2 regions of the Mesorhizobium sp. CO1-1-8 genome follow, and region 2 is predicted to be linked to the other one. Evidence: predicted binding sites of a transcription regulator. Region 2 holds the regulator's gene; the other holds the start of a gene.
The links. Region 2 encodes LexA, which represses DNA repair genes until DNA is damaged. Its sites were predicted from a motif close to TGTTCNNNNTGTGTTCNG; they were not measured.
Positions count from the first base shown of each region.

Region 1: the regulator LexA is predicted to act here: its motif matches at 5,324-5,341, upstream of dinB (DNA polymerase IV).

Region 1 is NZ_JAIUGZ010000012.1:95,135-104,453, reverse strand. It holds gene LB558_RS22765 (ATP-binding cassette domain-containing protein) at 1-281, shown strand, start outside; partial or broken gene LB558_RS22760 (sugar ABC transporter permease) at 278-1,536, shown strand; gene LB558_RS22755 (SDR family oxidoreductase) at 1,559-2,287, shown strand; gene LB558_RS22750 (FGGY-family carbohydrate kinase) at 2,381-3,982, shown strand; gene dinB (DNA polymerase IV) at 4,048-5,295, opposite strand; gene LB558_RS22740 (winged helix-turn-helix transcriptional regulator) at 5,412-5,828, opposite strand; gene LB558_RS22735 (dihydrofolate reductase family protein) at 5,931-6,533, shown strand; gene LB558_RS22730 (2OG-Fe(II) oxygenase) at 6,559-7,302, opposite strand; gene LB558_RS22725 (methylated-DNA--[protein]-cysteine S-methyltransferase) at 7,299-7,853, opposite strand; gene LB558_RS22720 (hypothetical protein) at 7,985-8,203, opposite strand; gene ada (bifunctional DNA-binding transcriptional regulator/O6-methylguanine-DNA methyltransferase Ada) at 8,222-9,319, opposite strand, start outside.
Region 2 is NZ_JAIUGZ010000010.1:173,746-183,064, reverse strand. It holds gene glp (gephyrin-like molybdotransferase Glp) at 1-931, shown strand, start outside; gene LB558_RS20655 (alpha/beta hydrolase) at 979-1,809, opposite strand; gene LB558_RS20650 (AMP-binding protein) at 2,117-3,742, shown strand; gene kynA (tryptophan 2,3-dioxygenase) at 3,739-4,575, shown strand; gene kynU (kynureninase) at 4,658-5,905, shown strand; gene lexA (transcriptional repressor LexA) at 6,315-7,055, shown strand; gene LB558_RS20630 (ComEC/Rec2 family competence protein) at 7,049-9,319, opposite strand, start outside.

The DNA.
Region 1 (9,319 bases), on a different contig from region 2:
TGGCGCAGACAGCGGAAGTCCTCAATTTGATCGAGCGCGTGCGCGACCGCGGCCTCGGCGTCGTCATCATCAGCCACAACATGGAAGACGTGCGCGCCGTCGCCGACCGCATCGTCGTGCTGCGGCTTGGCCGCAACAACGGCATCTTCACCCCCGATGCCTCGAACCAGGAACTGGTCAGCGCCATCACCGGCGCATCGAACAATTCGGTGTCGCGGCGCGCAGAGCGCAGGCAGGCTCAAACTGCCCGGCAAGATCAACCCCAGGAGCCACGCCCATGAGCCGCGAAGCCGAACAGGCCGCCTCCGTGCCGCCGCAGCTCGACCGCGCCGATGTGCGCGTCAAGCATGAGGCCGGGATCGGCGGCGCCATCCGCAGGTTCTTCGACCGGGTCCGCTCCGGCGATCTCGGCTCGCTGCCGGTCATCGTCGGGCTGGTCATTATCTGGACGGTGTTTGCCAGCATCAACCCGATCTTCCTGTCGAGCAGCAATCTGGTCAATCTGCTGTTCGATTGCTCCACCGTCGGCGTCATTGCGCTCGGCATCGTCTGCGTTTTGATGGTCGGCGAAATCGACCTGTCGGTCGGTTCGATCAGCGGCTTTGCCTCGGCGATGGTCGGCACATTGTGGGTCAACCAGGGCTGGCCGGTGGCGCTCGCCATTCTGGCCGCTGTCGCCGTCGGCGGCTTCATCGGCGCGCTCTACGCGCTGCTGTTCAACCGGCTCGGCATGCCGAGCTTCGTCTCGACGCTGGCCGGCCTGCTGGCGGTGCTCGGCCTGCAGCTCTACATCCTCGGCTCGACCGGCTCGATCAATCTGCCCTATGGCTCGAACCTGGTGAATTTCGGCCAGTTGCTGATGATGCCGAAAATCGTCTCGTTCGCTCTGGCGGCCGTGCCCGGCATTGTCATGCTGTCACCGGCCTGCGCACCGTTGCGCGACGCCGCGCCGCCAATCTGTCGGCGCCGTCGACCGGCGGGCTCATCACGCGGGCGATCGTCATCACGGTCATCCTCGAACTCATCGTCTTCTATCTCAATCAGGCGCGCGGCATTCCGTGGATGTTCGGCCTGTTCGTCGGCCTGGTCATATCAATGCATTACGCGCTGACGCGGACCAAATGGGGCCGCTCGATGTCGGCGGTCGGCGGCAACCGTGAGGCGGCGCGGCGCGCCGGCATCAATGTGCGGCTGATCTATTCCAGCGCCTTCGTGCTGTGTTCGATGCTGGCCGCCTTCGGCGGCGTGCTGTCGGCGGCCCGCCTTGCCTCGGCCAGCCAGCAGGCCGGCACCGGGGACGTCAACCTCAATGCCATCGCGGCGGCGGTCATCGGCGGCACCAGCCTGTTCGGCGGCCGCGGCAGCGCGTATTCGGCACTGCTCGGCATCATCGTCATCCAGTCGATCGCCAGCGGCTTGACGCTGCTCGATCTGTCCTCGTCGCTTCGGTACATGATCACCGGCGCCGTGCTTGCCATCGCGGTCATCGTCGACTCGCTGGCACGCCGCTCGCGTGTCTCGCATGGCCGGGCTTGAACCCATCAACAGGAAGCAAGACATGAGCCAAGAACTGTCCGGAAAAGTTGCCGCCGTCACCGGCGCGGCATCAGGCATCGGCCTCGAATGCGCCAGGCATATGCTGGCGGCCGGCGCCACTGTGGTGCTGGTCGACCGCGCCGAGGCGACGCTGAACAAACTGTGCGCCGAGCTCGGTTCGAAGGCGATCCCGCTGGTCATCGACCTGATGCAGCCGGCCAGCGTCGCCACCATGATGCCGCAGATTCTGGAGAAGGCCAGCCAGCTCGACATCTTCCATGCCAATGCCGGCGCCTATGTCGGCGGCGTGGTGGCGGACGGCGATCCCGACGTCTGGGACCGAATGCTCAACCTCAATATCAACGCCTGCTTCCGCTCGATCCAGGCGGTGCTGCCGCACATGATCGAGCGCAAGACGGGCGATATCATCGTCACCAGTTCGATCGCCGGACTGGTTCCGGTGGTGTGGGAGCCGATCTACACGGCCTCCAAGCACGCCGTGCAGGCCTTCGTCCACACGGTGCGCCGGCAGGTCGCCAAGCACGGCCTGCGCGTCGGTGCCGTGGCGCCCGGCCCGGTGGTGACGGCACTGGTCGACGACTGGCCGAAGGCCAAGCTCGAGGAAGAACTCGCCGCCGGCGGCCTGATGCAGCCGCGCGAAGTAGCCGAAGCGGTGATGTTCATGCTGACCCGCCCGCGCAACGTGACGATCCGCGATCTGGTGATTTTGCCGCAGAGCAATGATCTCTAAGCGAATAGGAAATAGGGAGTAGCGAATAGGGAAGAATCCAACGATTTACCTATTCGCTCGCTATTCGCTATTCGCTAAACCGAAGGTTTCCCCATGCCCCACACTCTCGGCATCGACGTCGGCACCGGCAGCGCGCGGGCCGGGGTGTTCGACCACACTGGAAACCTGCTCGCCTCGGCCAAGCGGGACATCGAGGTCTGGCGCGAGGCCGGCGACATTGTCGAGCAGTCGAGCAATGACATCTGGCGGGCGGTTTGCGCGGCCACACGCGAAGCGGTCGCCCAATCGGGTGTTACGCCCGAGGCGATCGCCGGCATCGGTTTCGACGCCACCTGTTCGCTGGTGGTGCTGGGCGAGGGCGGTGTGCCCTTGGCCGTTGGTCCGTCCGGAAATCCCGAACGCAACATCATCGTCTGGATGGATCATCGCGCGGTCGAGCAGACGCGCCGCATCAACCGCAGCGGCGAGGCGGTGCTGAACTATGTCGGCGGCGTTATCTCGCCGGAGATGGAAACACCGAAACTCCTGTGGCTGGCGGAAAACCTGCCCGCCACTTTCGATGCCGCCTGGCAATTCATGGACCTCGCCGATTTCCTCACCTGGCGGGCGACCGGCAGCCTTGCCCGCTCGGTCTGCACGGTGACCTGCAAATGGACCTATCTGGCGCATGAAAGTCGCTGGGATGAAGCCTATTTCCGCACGATCGGGCTCGGCGCGCTGGCCGATGAGGCATTCGCGCGCATCGGCACCGAGATCGTGCCGGCCGGTGCCGCACTCGGCGGCGGACTGACCGCACAGGCAGCAATGGATCTTGGTCTCAGACCCGGTACAGCGGTGGCGGCCGGGCTGATCGACGCGCATGCCGGTGGCGTCGGCACGGTCGGCGCGCGCGGCGAGTTCGGCAGCGTGCTGTCGCGCATGGCCTATGTTTTTGGCACCTCGGCCTGCACCATGTCGTCGACCGCGGCGCCGGCCTTCGTTGACGGCGTCTGGGGTCCGTATTTCTCGGCCATGGTGCCGGGCCTGTGGCTGAACGAGGGCGGCCAATCGGCGGCTGGAGCGGCCATCGACCATCTGGTGCGCATGCACCCCGCGGCTGGCGAAGCGACCGCCAAGGCGCAAGCCGAGGGGCTCAGCCTCAGCGCCTGGCTCTCGTTGCAGGCGCAAAGCCGAAATGGGGCCGCAGCGACGCCGGCGCTGGTCGGCGGCATCCATGTCGTGCCCGAATTTCTCGGCAACCGTGCGCCTTTCGCCGATCCGGATGCACGCGCGCTGATTGCCGGGCTTGATCTCGACACCGGCCTCGACAGCCTGGTCGGGCTCTATGTCGCCGGGGTTTGCGGGCTGGGCTATGGCGCGCGCCAGATCGTGCGGGCCGAGCACGACAAGGGCATTCCCGTCGACACCATCGTGGTCAGCGGCGGCGCCGGGCAAAGCCCGCTGGTGCGCCAGTTGCTTGCGGACACGACCGGCATGGTGGTGGTGGCCTCGACCTCGCCCGAGCCGGTGCTGCTCGGCTCGGCTATGCTGGGCGCGGTCGCCGCCGGAACCTACAAGGACTTGGTCACGGCGATGGCTGGCATGTCGGAACTCGGCGAGGTCTATCACCCCAATGACGCGCTGGCCGACTGGCACGCCAAGCGCTTCTCCGCGTTCGAGTTGCTGCAGCAGGCGGGCAAGGCGATCAGGGAGTGAGTTTTTCCAGTCGGATCAAATGGATTCAGCGTTCTGCGGCCAAACTGAATCATTGCCGCGTACGCTCACAGCTCCTTCTGCGCCAACTCCCTGAATTCGTCGGGAACCGAGCGCGCCGCCTCCAGCGCCACCGTGCCGTAGCCGACGGCCTGTTTGCCGAAGCGCTCGCGGATCTTGTCGATGGCGCGGTCGGCGTCGAAGCGTGCCAGGCCTTTCCTGGTGCCGGGGCGGCGCTTCTCGTCGGCGAGGCCGAGCGGCAGGTCGAGCTGCAGCTCGAAGCTTTCCTCGAGATGCGACACCGAGATCGCCAGCAGCGAGATCGTTCTCTCCTGTGGATTGTCGGCGAGCACGCCGCGCACCAGATCGCCGGCGATCTCGGCCAGCATCGTTGTCGCCGAGATCGGCTGGTCAAGCGTGATCGAACGGGTGACGGCGCGGAGATCGGCAAAGCGCACGCGTATCGTCACCGTGCGGCCGGGCTTTGCCTTGGCGCGCAGCCGGCTGGCGACGCGGTCGGCCAGATGCAGCAGAGTGGGTACGATAACCCGTGCCACGGCGGGTTTTTGGCCAAGCGCCGATTGGGCGCCGGCCGAATGCGCGCGGCGCTTGGTCTCCAGTTTGCGCGGGTCGCGGTTCCATGACAGCGCGGCGAGCTTTTCGCCTGCGGCGGGACCGAGCAGCCGCGTCAGCGCGCCGCTATGCGTCCTGGCAAGCTGACCGATGGTCTCGACGCCGATCTCGGCCAGCCGCGCCCTGGTGGCCGGTTCAACGCCCCACATCAGTCCGACCGGCAGATCATGCAGGAAGGCGAGCTCGGTGCCGGGTTCGACGACCACCAGCCCGTCGGGCTTGGCGACCTGCGAGGCGATCTTGGCCAGGTGCTTGGTGCGCGCCACGCCGATCGAGATCGGCAGGCCGAGTTCGCCCCGCACGCGGCGGCGGATGGTTGTTGCGATCTCTTGTGGGGAGCCGAACAGATGCGTGCAGCCGGCGACGTCGGCAAACGCCTCGTCGATGGAAATGCGCTCGACCACAGGCGTAAAATCGTCGAGCACCTTGATCGCCGCATCGCCCAGCCGCTGGTAATGGCTGAAATTGCCGCCGACGAAGATCAAATGCGGGCAGAGTTCGCGCGCCGTGCGCCCTGGCATGCCGCCGCGCACGCCGAAGGCGCGCGCCTCATAGGAAGCGGCGAGCACGACGCCGCCGCCCACCGCGATCGGCTTGCCGCGCAGCGACGGATCGAGCAACTGCTCGACCGAGGCGTAGAAAGCGTCGAGATCGGCATGCAGGATGGTGGCTGTCGTTTCCATCGACCGCACATCCGCAGTTGCTGATAGATGGAACAAATAAAGAACAAAGACGGATCGTTGTCAAGCGAAGGGCGATTTGTGCGGCAGCCATGCCGGTTCGGCCTGAACGCAACCGCCTAGACAATATGCTCCGCTCGCAGCGCCGCTTTCATCTTTTCCAGCGCCGCTTCGCCGCCTGCAGCCAACTCGTCGGCAATCCTGGCCAGCTTGTCGTCGGCCTTGCGGTGCTTGCTGCCCCAGGCGCCGAGCGTCGCCAGCACCGGCAAGAGGTCGATGCCTGCTTCGGTCAGCCGGTAGACCGTTCTCAGGCCATGCGTCGGGTCGTCGCTTCTGGTGAGGATGCCTTCCTCCTGAAGCGTTTGCAGTCGCTCGGCCAACGTGCGCGAGGAGACGCCTTCGTCGGATTGCAGGAACTCGCGAAAGTGCTTTTTCCCGGCGAAGACCATGTCGCGGATGATGAGCAGCGTCCAGCGGTCGCCGATGAGTTCAAGCGACAGGTTGATCGGGCAGCCGGACTTTTCGCGCGTCGACATCTATGGTTCCATTTTTAAATCACTTTACTATTGACATCGTTTTGGCCTTGCGTCAACGGTTCCAAATGTAAACTGTTTGCGATGACCGTGAGGAGAATGACGGTGAAAAAGCTGGTCCTTCAGATGCAGATGTCGATCGACGGCTTTGTCGGCGCCACCGAGGACCATCCCTGGCAACTCTGGGAGTGGGGTGACGACAGCGCCTGGGACGATGCGCTGAAGCAGGACTTCAACGCTGTCTTCGCAGGCGTCGATACCATCCTGCTCAGCCGCAAGATGGCGCAGGAGGGCTATCTCACCCATTGGGGCAATGCGGCGAGGAAGTTTCCGCGCGATCCGTTCTACGCCTTTGCACAGCGCATCGTCGACGCCCGCAAGGTGGTGCTCAGCAACAAGCTCAAGCAATCGCCCTCGGAGCCGGCTTGGGAGCGCACCAGTGTGGCCAGTGGTGACCTGCCGCGCGAAGTCAATGCGCTGAAAGCGGGCGAGGGCGGCGGCGACATGGCCGTGTTCGGCGGCGCCGGTTTCGCGTCGGCGCTGATCGCGGCCGGGCTGGTCGACGAGTTCCAGCTTTTCATCAATCCGGCGGTGCTGGGTGCGGGCCGCCGGATTTTCGATCAGGGTGGTTTCAGGAACCTGCGGCTGCTCGGCTCGAAGGCCTATGCCTGCGGCATGGTGGTCAGCCGCTATGCGCCGGCGGGGTGAGGGGGCACCTCCATCTTCTCCCTGCTCACTTCGCATCGTGAAAAATGATGCCGACCGTGTGGCGCATGCCTGAGCGCAACCGGCTGACGCCGTGGCGCAGATTGACGCGGTAATTGCCTTTGGTGCCCTGCACCGGCCGGTTGTGAACGGCGAAGACAACGGCGTCGCCCTGGCGCAGCGACACCACTTCGACCCGGCTCTGCATGCGTGGGCGCTGCTCGGTCAGCGCGAACTCACCGCCGCTGAAATCCTGGCCCGGTTCGGAGAGCAGGATCGCCACCTGCAGCGGAAAGGCGAGGTCGCCATAGAGATCCTGGTGCAGGCAGTTGAAGTCGCCAGGCACATATTGCAGCAGCAGCGGCGTCGGCCGCGTCTGGCCGGCGGCATGACACTGATCGAGAAACGCGGCATGCGTCGCGGGGTAGCGCATGGCCTGCCCCATGCGCTCGTTCCACCGATTGGCGACCTCGGCCAGCCTGGGATAGAGCGCGCTGCGCAGGCCGCCGAGCAGGTCGGGCAAGGGATAGCGGAAATAGCGGTACTCGCCCTTGCCGAAGCCATGCCTGGCCATATGGATGTGGCTGCGGAAATGCTCTTCCCTGGGATAGAGGCCGGCGATCTGCCGGCATTCTTCGGGCGAGAGCAATTTCTCGATCACCGCGCATCCGAAGCCGTCGAGTTCGGCGGCAAGGGCGGGCCAGTCGTAATCGGCAACACGCGTCCGAGCAGCTTCAACCGCCGATGCGGCAACCTTGGCATGGGCATTCATATCGTAGCCTCCTTGTCGATCAGAGCGCGCTTGCGCTCGACGCCCCAGCGGTAGCCCGACAGCGTGCCGTCGGCGTGGACAACACGGTGGCAGGGAATGCCCAGCGCAATCGCATTGGCGGCACAGGCGGTCGCCACGGCGCGGGCGCCGTTCGGCTGGCCGAACCGCCGAGCCAGTGTGGTGTAGGTGATGGTGGCGCCGCAGGGGATGGTGCGCAGCATCTCCCAAACCTGTTGCTGGAATGGCGTGCCGTGGCGCATGTCGAGCGACAGGTCGAGGCCGGCGGCCGGCGTTTCGATGAAGCGCGCGATTGCCGCGAGATCGTCGCGCAAGGTAGACTCGTCTTCGACCAGTACCTTGCCCGGGAAGCGGTTGGCGAGATCTTGCTTCAGTGTGTCGGCATCCGAGCCGATCAGGATGGCACAGACGCCGATATCGCTGCGCGCCGCCAGGATGTCGCCGATGGCAGATTCGCCGATGGCGTAGGCGATGGTGTCGAGGGCGTTGTGGACGCTCGCCGGTGGCGCCATTTGGGTTTGCATGAGGTTCATTGCGTTTACTCCTTTGTCTGTACCTGAACCCTAGCTGCGCGCCGTTCGGTGCTCACTCCGATGCTTGCTTTCAAATTCGAATCTGCTTGTAGAGCGCTGATTTTGATCATTCGCACTTCAGCCAAGCATGCTCATGCCACACGCGTGACCGACACCTCGCCAAGCACGAACACCTCACCGCTCAGCAGGCGCAGCTCGATGTCGCCGGTTGCGGTGTGGTTCCACTCAGCCTTACCGTCATCGACAAGCTCGCCGATGGCGGCCATGACCTGGGACTTCGCCTCTAGGGCGCGTTTGCTGACGGCGTTGCGGGCTGTCCCCTCGGTGACGCTGTCATGAGATCTTGCCATCGCGCGCATGCTTGGCCGTCATCTCCGCGCGGATCGGTAAGCGCTGTCGGATTCGCCGGCCTCACGCTCCAGCAGCGCGCGTTTGCGCTCAGCGCCCCAGGCGTAGCCGGACAGGGCGCCATCCCTGCGGATCACGCGGTGGCAGGGAATGGCGATCGCAAGATTGTTGGCGGCGCAGGCGGCGGCGATGGCACGGGTCGCCTTCGGTGTGCCGATGCGCTGCGCGATCTCGGCATAGGAAACCGTGCGGCCGGCGGGGATGTCGCGCAAGGCCTGCCAGACGCGTTGCTGGAACGCCGTGCCGCGCACGTCGAGCGGCAAATCGAGACCGAGCGCCGGAGCCTCAACGAAGCCGACGACGCGGGCGACCAGCGCCTCGTAGTCGCGGTCGCCGCCGATCAGCCGTGCCCTGGGGAAACGGTCTTGCAGGTCGCGCACCAGTGCGTCTGGATCGTCGCCGAGCAGGATCGAGGCGACGCCCTTTTGGCTGGACGCGACCAGGATGGCGCCGAGCGAGGTCTCGCCGACGGCGAAGCGGATCTCCTCATGCGCACCGCCGGCGCGATAGCGCGTCGGCGTCATGCCGAGCATGCCGGTCGATTTCTCGTAGAAACGCCCGCTCGAATTGAAGCCGGCATCGTAGATCGCCGTCGTCACGGTGGCGCCGTCTTCCAGGCCCTGGCGGACCCGGGCGGCGCGGTGCGCGGCGGCATAATCCTTCGGCGTCAGCCCGGTGACGGCCTTGAAGATGCGGTGAAAATAACCGGCGCTGCGGCCGGCCGCGTCCGCCAGATCAGCCAGCGATGGTTCTTCCTCGCTCTGCTCGATCCTGCGGCAGGCGTCGGCGACCATCGCGGCGTTGCCAGCTTCGAGCGATGGGCCATCGGGATTACAGCGCCGGCACGGGCGAAAACCGGTCGCCTTGGCCTGATCCAGCGTGCCGTGCAACTGCACATTTTTCGGGTTGGCGCTCCGCGACGGGCAGGAAGGCCGGCAATAGACGCCGGTCGTCACGACCGAATACCAGAATTGCCCGTCGGCAGACTTGTCGCGCGCAACAATGCGCGCCCAGCGCGGATCGTCGGCAACCGGCAGCGGCGTGGATTTCAGGTTCTT
Region 2 (9,319 bases):
GCGTATCTTCACCGGCGCGCCGCTGCCCGAAGGCGCCGACACCATCGTCATCCAGGAGAATGTCCGCGAGTTGGGCGGTGGTGAAATCGAAGTGACCGAGCCGACGGCGCAATGGCGCAATATTCGCCGCATTGGGCTCGATTTTTCAACAGGCGATATGTTGCTGGAAAAAGGTCGCCTGCTCGACCCGGCGGCACTGTCGCTGGCAGCATCGGCCAACCATCCCCAGGTCAACGTGGTGAAACGGCCGCTGGTCGCCATTATCGCCACCGGCGACGAATTGCTGCCGCCGGGCAGTGATCTCGGCCCAGACCAGATCATCTCGTCCAATGCCTATGGCGTCGCTGCCACCGCACACTCGGTCGGCGCCCGCGCGCTCGATCTCGGCATTGCCGCCGATCGCAAGGAGGCCATCGCCGCACTGGTCAGACAAGCGGTCGCGGCCGGTGCGGATGTCATCGTGACGCTTGGTGGCGCCTCGGTCGGCGATCACGACCTGATCCACGACGTGCTGACCGGCGAAGGCATGACGCTCGGCTTCTGGAAGATCGCCATGCGGCCCGGCAAGCCGCTGATGTTCGGCCGGCTCGGCGACATCAGGTGCATCGGCCTGCCTGGCAACCCGGTGGCAAGCCTGGTCTGCTCGCAACTGTTCCTGAAGCCGCTGCTGGCGCGGCTCGGCGGCCGCAATTATCGCCAGGATATACGTCCGGCGCGATTGGGTGCCGCAATGCCGGCCAATGATTTGCGCCAGGACTATGTCCGAGCCGTGGTCAGGGAAGATGACGGCGTGCTGGTGGCCACGCCGTTCGGCATCCAGGATTCCTCGATGCTGAGAATGTTGGCCGACGCCAACGGACTGATCGTGCGGGCGCCGTTTGCCCCCGCATCGGCTGCGGGCGAGGCGTGCAGCGTTCTGATGCTGCGCTGAGGAATCCCAGCAAGCTCTTCAAAACAGACGAGAAAATGATCTCTTCCCTATTCCGAGATCAAGGTCCGTGTCAGCGGATGCGTTGGATCGGCGAGGCCGTCGACGATGTCGTAATGATGCCGGTCGGGCTCAACCACGGTGCTGGCGGTGGCGCCAAGGCCGGTCCAGATGTTGGCAAGCAACGCATTCTGGCGAAGGAATTCGGCGCGCTCGCCACCACCGGCCCAGCAGGTGATGCGGGCACCATCCATGGGCCGCAGCAGCGCCGGGCTCTCAGTCAGCGCCTCGTGCTCGTCAATAGCCAGCGCCGCATTCATGCCGGTGCGCATGAGCGGACGCAGGTCATGCAGGCCGGAAATCGAAACGACATGGCGTATGCGCCGCGCCACATCGGCCGCCAGCGGCGTTGTTGTCGTCACCATCCGCGTCACTAGGTGACCGCCGGCCGAATGTCCGGTCAGCATCAGTGGTCCCCCAACTATTGCCGCTGCTTTGCCGATCGCCGTGCCGATTTCCTGGACTATGCCGGCAATGCGTATGTCCGGGCACAGCGTGTAGGACGGCATCGCCACGGCAAAGCCGCTGCCGACCGCGCCATTGGCGAGGTGCGACCACAAGCTCTTGTCGGTCTCCAGCCAGTAACCGCCATGGATGACCACCACGAGCCCCTTGGGCGCGGCCTCGGGAAGGAAAAGATCGAGCCGATTGCGCGGCCCTTCGCCATAGGCGATGTCGAGCCGTGCCCGGCCCTCTGCCGAGAGCGCATCACGGAATGCTTGCGCCGGTTCCGCCCACGCGGCCGGCCAGCGGTCGCTGCCGGCGATGTTCGCGCCGTTGGCATAGGCGCTGTCCCAATCGGCAATGTGACGCTCCAGCATCGGCACCCTCCCCCGGAATGGCATCGTTTCCGCTAGCAATGGCCACCGCCGTGGCGCGCGTCAATGCTCCAGAACAAAACATTTTAGGCTTGAAACAAATTTCGACTGGTGCGATCCTGCCCCGACGAACAGCCGGCAATGGGAGGTCTGCTGTGCTGCCCAAACTGCAAGGTGCACTCTTTCTGGGGGCATCCCCTGAGCAGGTGCGACGGCGGCACGAAGCCTCCTCAAAACAGGACCTTTAGATTAACCACATCCGGCCAGGCGCCTCGCGCACTGGCCGTCCAGCAGATGGGATAGCGGCGACATGCTTGGGCCTTCAGCGCATATCGACACGTTCACGCGCGATCACCTGCCGCCGCCGGAAGAATGGCCCGATATCCTGCTCGAGGGCTTCGACTATCCCGAAAGCCTCAACGCCGGCGTCGAACTGACCGACAGGCTGGTCGAGAAGGGCCTCGGCGACCACACTGCGCTGATCGGCAATGGCCGCCGCCGCACCTACAAGGAACTCTCCGACTGGACGAACAGGCTGGCCCACGCGCTGGTCGAGAATTATGGCGTCAAGCCGGGCAACCGGGTGCTGATCCGCTCGGCCAACAACCCTGCAATGGTCGCCTGCTGGTTGGCTGCCACCAAGGTCGGCGCCGTGGTCGTCAACACCATGCCGATGCTGCGCGCCGGCGAGCTCGCCAAGATCGTCGACAAGGCGGAGATCAGCATCGCGCTCTGCGACACCAGGCTGATGGACGAGATGACCGCCTGCGCCAAGGACAGCGCCTTCCTCAAGCAGGTCATCGGCTTCGATGGCACCGCCAACCATGATGCCGAACTCGATCGTGTCGCCCTCGACAAGCCGGTGACGTTCACTGCCGTCAGCACCGGCCGCGACGATGTCGCCCTGCTCGGCTTCACCTCGGGCACAACAGGCGTGCCGAAGGCGACGATGCATTTCCATCGCGACCTCCTGATAATCGCCGACGCCTACGCCCGCGAAATCCTGGAGGTGACGCCGGACGACATCTTCGTCGGCTCGCCGCCGCTCGCCTTCACATTCGGCCTCGGCGGCCTCGCAATCTTTCCCCTGCGCTTCGGTGCGGCGGCGACGCTGCTGGAGCAGGCCACGCCACCCAACATGATCCATATCATCGAGACCTACAAAGCAACGATCTCCTTCACCGCACCGACTGCCTACCGCGCGATGCTGAAGGCCATGGATGAAGGTGCCGATTTGTCGTCACTGCGCGTTGCCGTTTCGGCCGGCGAAACCTTGCCCGCTCCGGTTTTCGAAGAGTGGACGCAAAAGACCGGCAAGCCGATCCTCGACGGCATCGGCGCCACCGAAATGCTGCACATCTTCATCTCCAACCGCTTTGGCGACATGAAGCCCGCGTCGACCGGCAAGCCGGTGGGCGGCTATGAGGCGCGCATCGTCGATGATGAGATGCGCGAGGTGCCGCGCGGCACGACCGGCAGGCTGGCGGTGCGCGGCCCGACCGGCTGCCGCTACATGGCCGATGACAGGCAGAAGGAATACGTGCGCGACGGCTGGAACATCACCGGCGACACCTTCACGCAGGACGAAGACGGCTTCTTCCATTTCGCCGCGCGCTCCGACGATATGATCGTCAGCGCCGGCTACAACATCGCCGGCCCCGAGGTCGAGGCGGCGTTGCTGTCACATCCCGACGTTGCCGAATGCGCTGTCATCGGCGCAGACGACGCCGAGCGCGGCCAGATCGTCGAGGCGCATGTCGTGCTGGTGCAGGGCGTCGCGCCTGACGCTCTCACCACCAAGCGCCTGCAGGACCACGTCAAAACGACGATCGCCCCTTATAAATATCCACGGTCAATAAAATTCATCGCCGCTCTGCCCAAGACCCAGACCGGCAAGATCCAGCGCTTCCGGCTGCGCACGGAGAAAATCAATTGAGCGATCCCTACAATTCGGCGTCCGAAGGCGCCCAGATGTCGTTCAAGGAGCGCATGTCCTACAGCGACTATCTGCACCTTGAGAAAGTGCTGGAAGCACAGATGCCGCTGTCATCGGCGCATGACGAGATGCTGTTCATCATCCAGCATCAGACCTCCGAGCTCTGGATGAAGCTCGCTCTGCACGAGATTGGCGCCGCGATCCGCTCGATCCGCGCCGACCGGCTCGAGCCGAGCTTCAAGATGCTGTCGCGCGTCGCGCGCATCTTCGAGCAGCTGAACAATGCCTGGGATGTGCTGCGGACGATGACGCCCAGCGAATACACCGAGTTCCGCGACGCGCTCGGCCAGTCCTCGGGTTTCCAGTCCTGGCAGTATCGCGCCATCGAGTTCATGGCCGGCAACCGCAACCTGGCCATGCTCGGGCCGCACAAGCACCGGCCGGACCTGAGCGGAAAGCTGGAAGCCATCCTGGCCGAGCCATCGCTCTACGACGAAGCGCTGCTGCTTCTGGCGCGCAACGGATTCGACATCGGTGCCGATGCCAGGCGCACGGATTGGCGTGAGACGCGAACCGAGAATGAAGAGGTGCTGGTCGCCTGGCAGACCATCTACCGCGATCCGCAGCGCTACTGGATGTTCTACGAACTGGCCGAGAAGCTGGTCGACTTCGAGGATTATTTCCGCCGCTGGCGCTTCAACCACGTCACCACGGTCGAGCGCATCATCGGCCTGAAACGCGGCACCGGCGGCACGTCGGGTGCTTCGTATCTGAAGAAAATGCTCGAGGTCGTGCTGTTCCCGGAGCTGTGGGCGGTCCGCACCCGGCTCTGACATCATCGAAATGAGGACAGGCTCACCGAAGGGACGCTCTGTGGCGGAAAACCCTTCGCTAACAACCGGGGACTGACCGACCATGAGTGGAATTCCTGATCTCGCCGCAATCGAAGCGATGGATGCCACGGATCCGCTGCGGGCCATGCGCGACCGTTTCATTCTGCCGGAGGGGGTGATCTATCTCGACGGCAATTCACTGGGGGCAGCGTCGAATGCCGTTTTCGGCGAGCTGCAGCAGGCGGCGACCCAGGAATGGGCCCAGGATCTTATCCGAGCCTGGAACACGGCGGGATGGTTCGAGATGCCGATCGAACTCGGTGGCCAGATTGGACGCCTGATAGGAGCCGCGGCCGGCCAGACCGTCGTCTGCGACACGACGTCGACCAACATCTACAAGGTGCTGCATGCAGCGCTGGAGATGCGGCCCGGCCGGTTGGCCATCGTCGCCGAGGGTGACAGTTTTCCCACAGACCTTTACATCGCCGAAGGCGTGGCCTCGACCCGGGATGGCGTCCTGCTGCGCCTCGCGGGTATCGACGCGCCGACCATCGAAGAGCTGATCGACGAAAACGTCGCGGTGGTGCTGGTCAACCACGTCAACTACAAATCGGGTGAACTGCGCGACATGGCGGCGCTGACGCGCAAAGCTCATGCGGCCGGAGCGCTGATCGTCTGGGATCTTTGCCACACCGCCGGCGCCCTGCCCGTCGAGCTCGATCACGCAAATGCCGATTTCGCCATCGGCTGCACCTACAAGTACCTCAACGGCGGTCCGGGAGCGCCGGCTTTCATCTATGCCGCGCAGCGCCACCACGGCGATATCACCCAGCCACTTAGCGGCTGGTGGGGCCATGCGCGGCCCTTTGCCTTCGAACGGGGTTATGTCGCCGGCACAGGCATCCGCCGCTTTCTGTGCGGCACGCAGCCGGTCCTGTCGATGCGGGCGCTCAAAGGTGCGCTTGCCATCTGGAACGACGTCGACATGGCGGAACTGCGAAAGAAGAGTGTCGCGCTGACCGAACTGTTCATCCAGCTCGTCGAAGCCAAGTGCGGCGCCTACGGTCTCACGCTGGAGACCACCCGCGACGCGACCAGGCGCGGCAGCCAGGTGTCATTCCTTCACGATCATGGCTATCAAATCATGCGGGCGCTGATCGAGCGCGGGGTGATCGGTGACTTCCGCGCCCCATCAACCATCCGTTTCGGCTTCACGCCCCTCTATGTCGGCTACAAGGATGTGTGGCTGGCGGTTGAGGTGCTGGAAGACATTCTGCGTACGGGCGCATGGAAGGACCAGCGTTTCGCCGTCAAGGAGGCCGTTACCTGACGCACCGATCCCGGCGATCCGCCGTCGCTGCCCTCTCTGCCTGGCAGATGACGGAGAACTGAATTTCCAGCCGCAAATGCCAGCCGAAGTTGGCGTTTTGGCTCCGTTTCGTTCACGGCAAACGAGTGCCCCGAAGGTCGCTATCGTCCCTTGTCGATGTCGATCGACAGGTAATGCCAAGCCTTGCTAGAGGATAAGCCACAGGTCATTAACCATAATAATTTCAATATGAGCAACGCATCGCCGTGGTTGGCGCCCATCGATCGCGACCCGCTGGCAACCGCCAAATAATTTCAGCGGCCTTAACAAATTCATTAAACTTTAAACGGTTGCAGAACACTACTGGAACAGATAGTGTTTGTTCTGGGTTTGTTTTTCGATTCTGGTTTCAGGTAATCTGGGGGCCGCCATGCTGACACGCAAGCAACATGAACTGCTGATGTTCATCCATGAACGCCTGAAAGAGAGCGGCATTCCGCCCTCCTTCGACGAGATGAAGGAGGCACTCGACCTTGCCTCCAAATCCGGGATCCATCGGCTGATCACGGCGCTCGAGGAGCGCGGCTTCATTCGCCGGCTGCCCAATCGGGCACGCGCGCTGGAAGTGCTGCGGTTGCCGGACTCGATCGCGCCCGGCCTCAACGCGGCAAAGAAGTTCTCGCCAAGCGTCATCCAGGGCAGTCTCGGTCAGGGTGGTGCTCTTGGCCGGCAGATCAAGCCGGCGCCTTCGCGGATGCCCTCGCCTGGCAATGACGACGATGCGGTCTCCGCCGTGTCGATACCGGTGATGGGCCGCATCGCCGCCGGCGTGCCGATCGATGCCATCCAGCATCAGACGCATTCGATCTCGGTGCCGCCGGACATGATCATGGGCGGCGCGCACTATGCGCTGGAGGTTAAGGGCGACTCGATGATCGACGCCGGCATCTTCGACGGCGATACCGTCATCATCCGCAATGCCGACACGGCAAGCCCCGGTGAGATCATCGTGGCGCTGGTCGATGAAGAGGAAGCGACGCTGAAGCGGTTCCGCCGCAAGGGCGCCTCGATTGCGCTCGAAGCCGCCAACCCGGCCTATGAAACCCGTATTTTCGGCCCGGACAGGGTCAAGGTGCAAGGCAAGCTCGTTGGCCTGATCCGCCGCTACTGAGGCGGCTGCGGGTTGGCCACTGGCTTCTCGGGTTTCTTGAAGGGTGCCAGCCCCCGCGCCTCGCGAGAGTATTTGCGTTGCGTGTGCCAGGGCCGATATGGGCTGTCCACCGCGAAGCTGATCGTCGCCGGCGTGGTCGCCGATTGGCGATCGAAGAAGATCGCGGCGCTTCCTTTGCGAGCCAGTTGCCGCTTGGTGATGACGAGAACCAGCGGGTTGTGACAGGCGTCATAGGCGGTGGCGTCATTGATGACGATCAACTCGGCGAAGCCGCAGGCTTTCCAGGTGTCCTTGCGGTCCTCGACATAGGCAATGATTGCACCGGACATGTGCCTGGCCACGCAAACGCCTGAGGAGCAATAGAACGGCGATCCCGGCGGTAGCTCAACGGCATCCGCGACGTCGAATTGCCCGTCGCTGTTGTCGAACACCTCCGGAACGACGATGGTTTCTGATGTCAGCGCGCGTTTCCAGTTGTCGACGGTGAATTCGTTCGGCCGTTCCCGGCTGACGGCAAGCTCACCGCCACCGATCGGCAACGCCACCAGCCGGGCGTCTTCCGAGATCAGCACATCCGGCGTGCGCGTATCCGAGACGGTCAGCAGGCCGGCAATCGCGAACGGAAGAGCCGCAAGCCGCAGCCATGTCGTCGTCATCGTCGCAATGACCAGGGCAATCGCCACCAGCAGGACAGACTGCTGCGAAATCAATCCGACCCCATCGACCGGCGAACGCTCGGAAATCCATCCGGACATGGCGATCATCGCCGTCAGGCCCTTGCTCATCACATAGAGAAAGGGTCCATCAGCGCCGAATGGCATTGCCAGCGCGCTGAGCACGGCGAAAGGCATGACAACCAGTGACACGATCGGCATGATGGCCAGGTTGGCGAACAGGCTGAGCGGCGACACCCGCTGAAAATGCCAGATGGCAAACAGCGTCGTGGCGCTTCCGGCGATGATCGAGGTCATGGCAAGGCCGGTTGCCGCCAGCAGGACTTTTCGCGTCAGGAAACCGGGCATGGATCGCTTTGGCGGCGGCGGTCTTGCTTTTCCCGCGCGGTGATCCGACCAGCCGGCATAGGCGCCGACCAGCGCCGCGGTCGCGGCGAACGACATCTGGAAGCTCGGGCCGACAACCTCGTGCGGCGACACCACGATGACGGCGATCGCCGAGATCGCCAGATTGCGCATGGTGAGTGCTGCTCGATCGAACAGCACGGCAATCAGCATCACCGCCAGCATGATAAAGCTGCGCTCGGCGGCAACGACGACGCCAGAAATGATGAGATAGGCGGCGATCGAGAACAGTGCGGCGGCAGCGGCATACTTCTTGACCGGGCGACGCGCGGAAAAGTCGGGAAACAAGGCGAAGGCGCCGCGCAGCAATCCCATGATGGTGCCGGCGACCAGCGCCATGTGCAGTCCCGAAATGGAGATGATGTGGTAGATGCCGGTACGTCGCATCGCCTCATTGATGTCATCGGGAATGCCGGCGCGCACGCCGACGATGAGCGCCGCGGCGATCTCGCCTTCGGCGCCGCCGACGCTCGCCCTGATATGGTCGGCGATGCCTTCACGGGCATTTTCCACGCTAGAGGATATTCGGGCTGACAGCGGCATGTCGCCATCATCGCTGACGACAAGCTTTGGATTGCCGAGAAAGAACCCGCTTCCGCCGATGCCGGCAAAATAGCTGTCGAAGGAGAAATCATAGCTGTCCGGTCGCACCGGCCCGGTCGGCGGCAAAAGCTTGGCATATCCAGTGATGAGGGAGCCGGCGGTCACGTCAGCCGGGATCTTGCGTGCCGAAAGCCGCACCCGTTCCGGCGCATAGCGCAGTTTCGGCCGGGCGGTCGAGGTCACGTCGATGGTCAGCCGGATACGGCCGCTCTCCATACGGTCGAGCGAAACGACGCGGCCGGTCACCTGCGTCGAGATTTCCGAACCGAGCATCTGCGTTCCCGCCCGCCATGTCTCGACCTTTGCAGCGAGCAGGCCGAGCGCGCACAAAAGTGTGGCCATGGCGCACAGATGCGTCTTTGGCCATGAACGCGAGACCAGCGCGCAGATCCCCGTCAGAATGACAACCGCGACAGGTCTCGCAAAGTCAGGTTCCGCCGCCAGCGAAAAATAGCCAATCGCTCCGATCGCCAGGCAGACCGGCACCAGCAGGAAGGCTACACCCCGGTCGAGTTCCAAGCTCGCCGCCATGTTCACGCTGTGGCGCAGGCGAGGCAGTGATGTCAGGCCGATCTGCCGGCG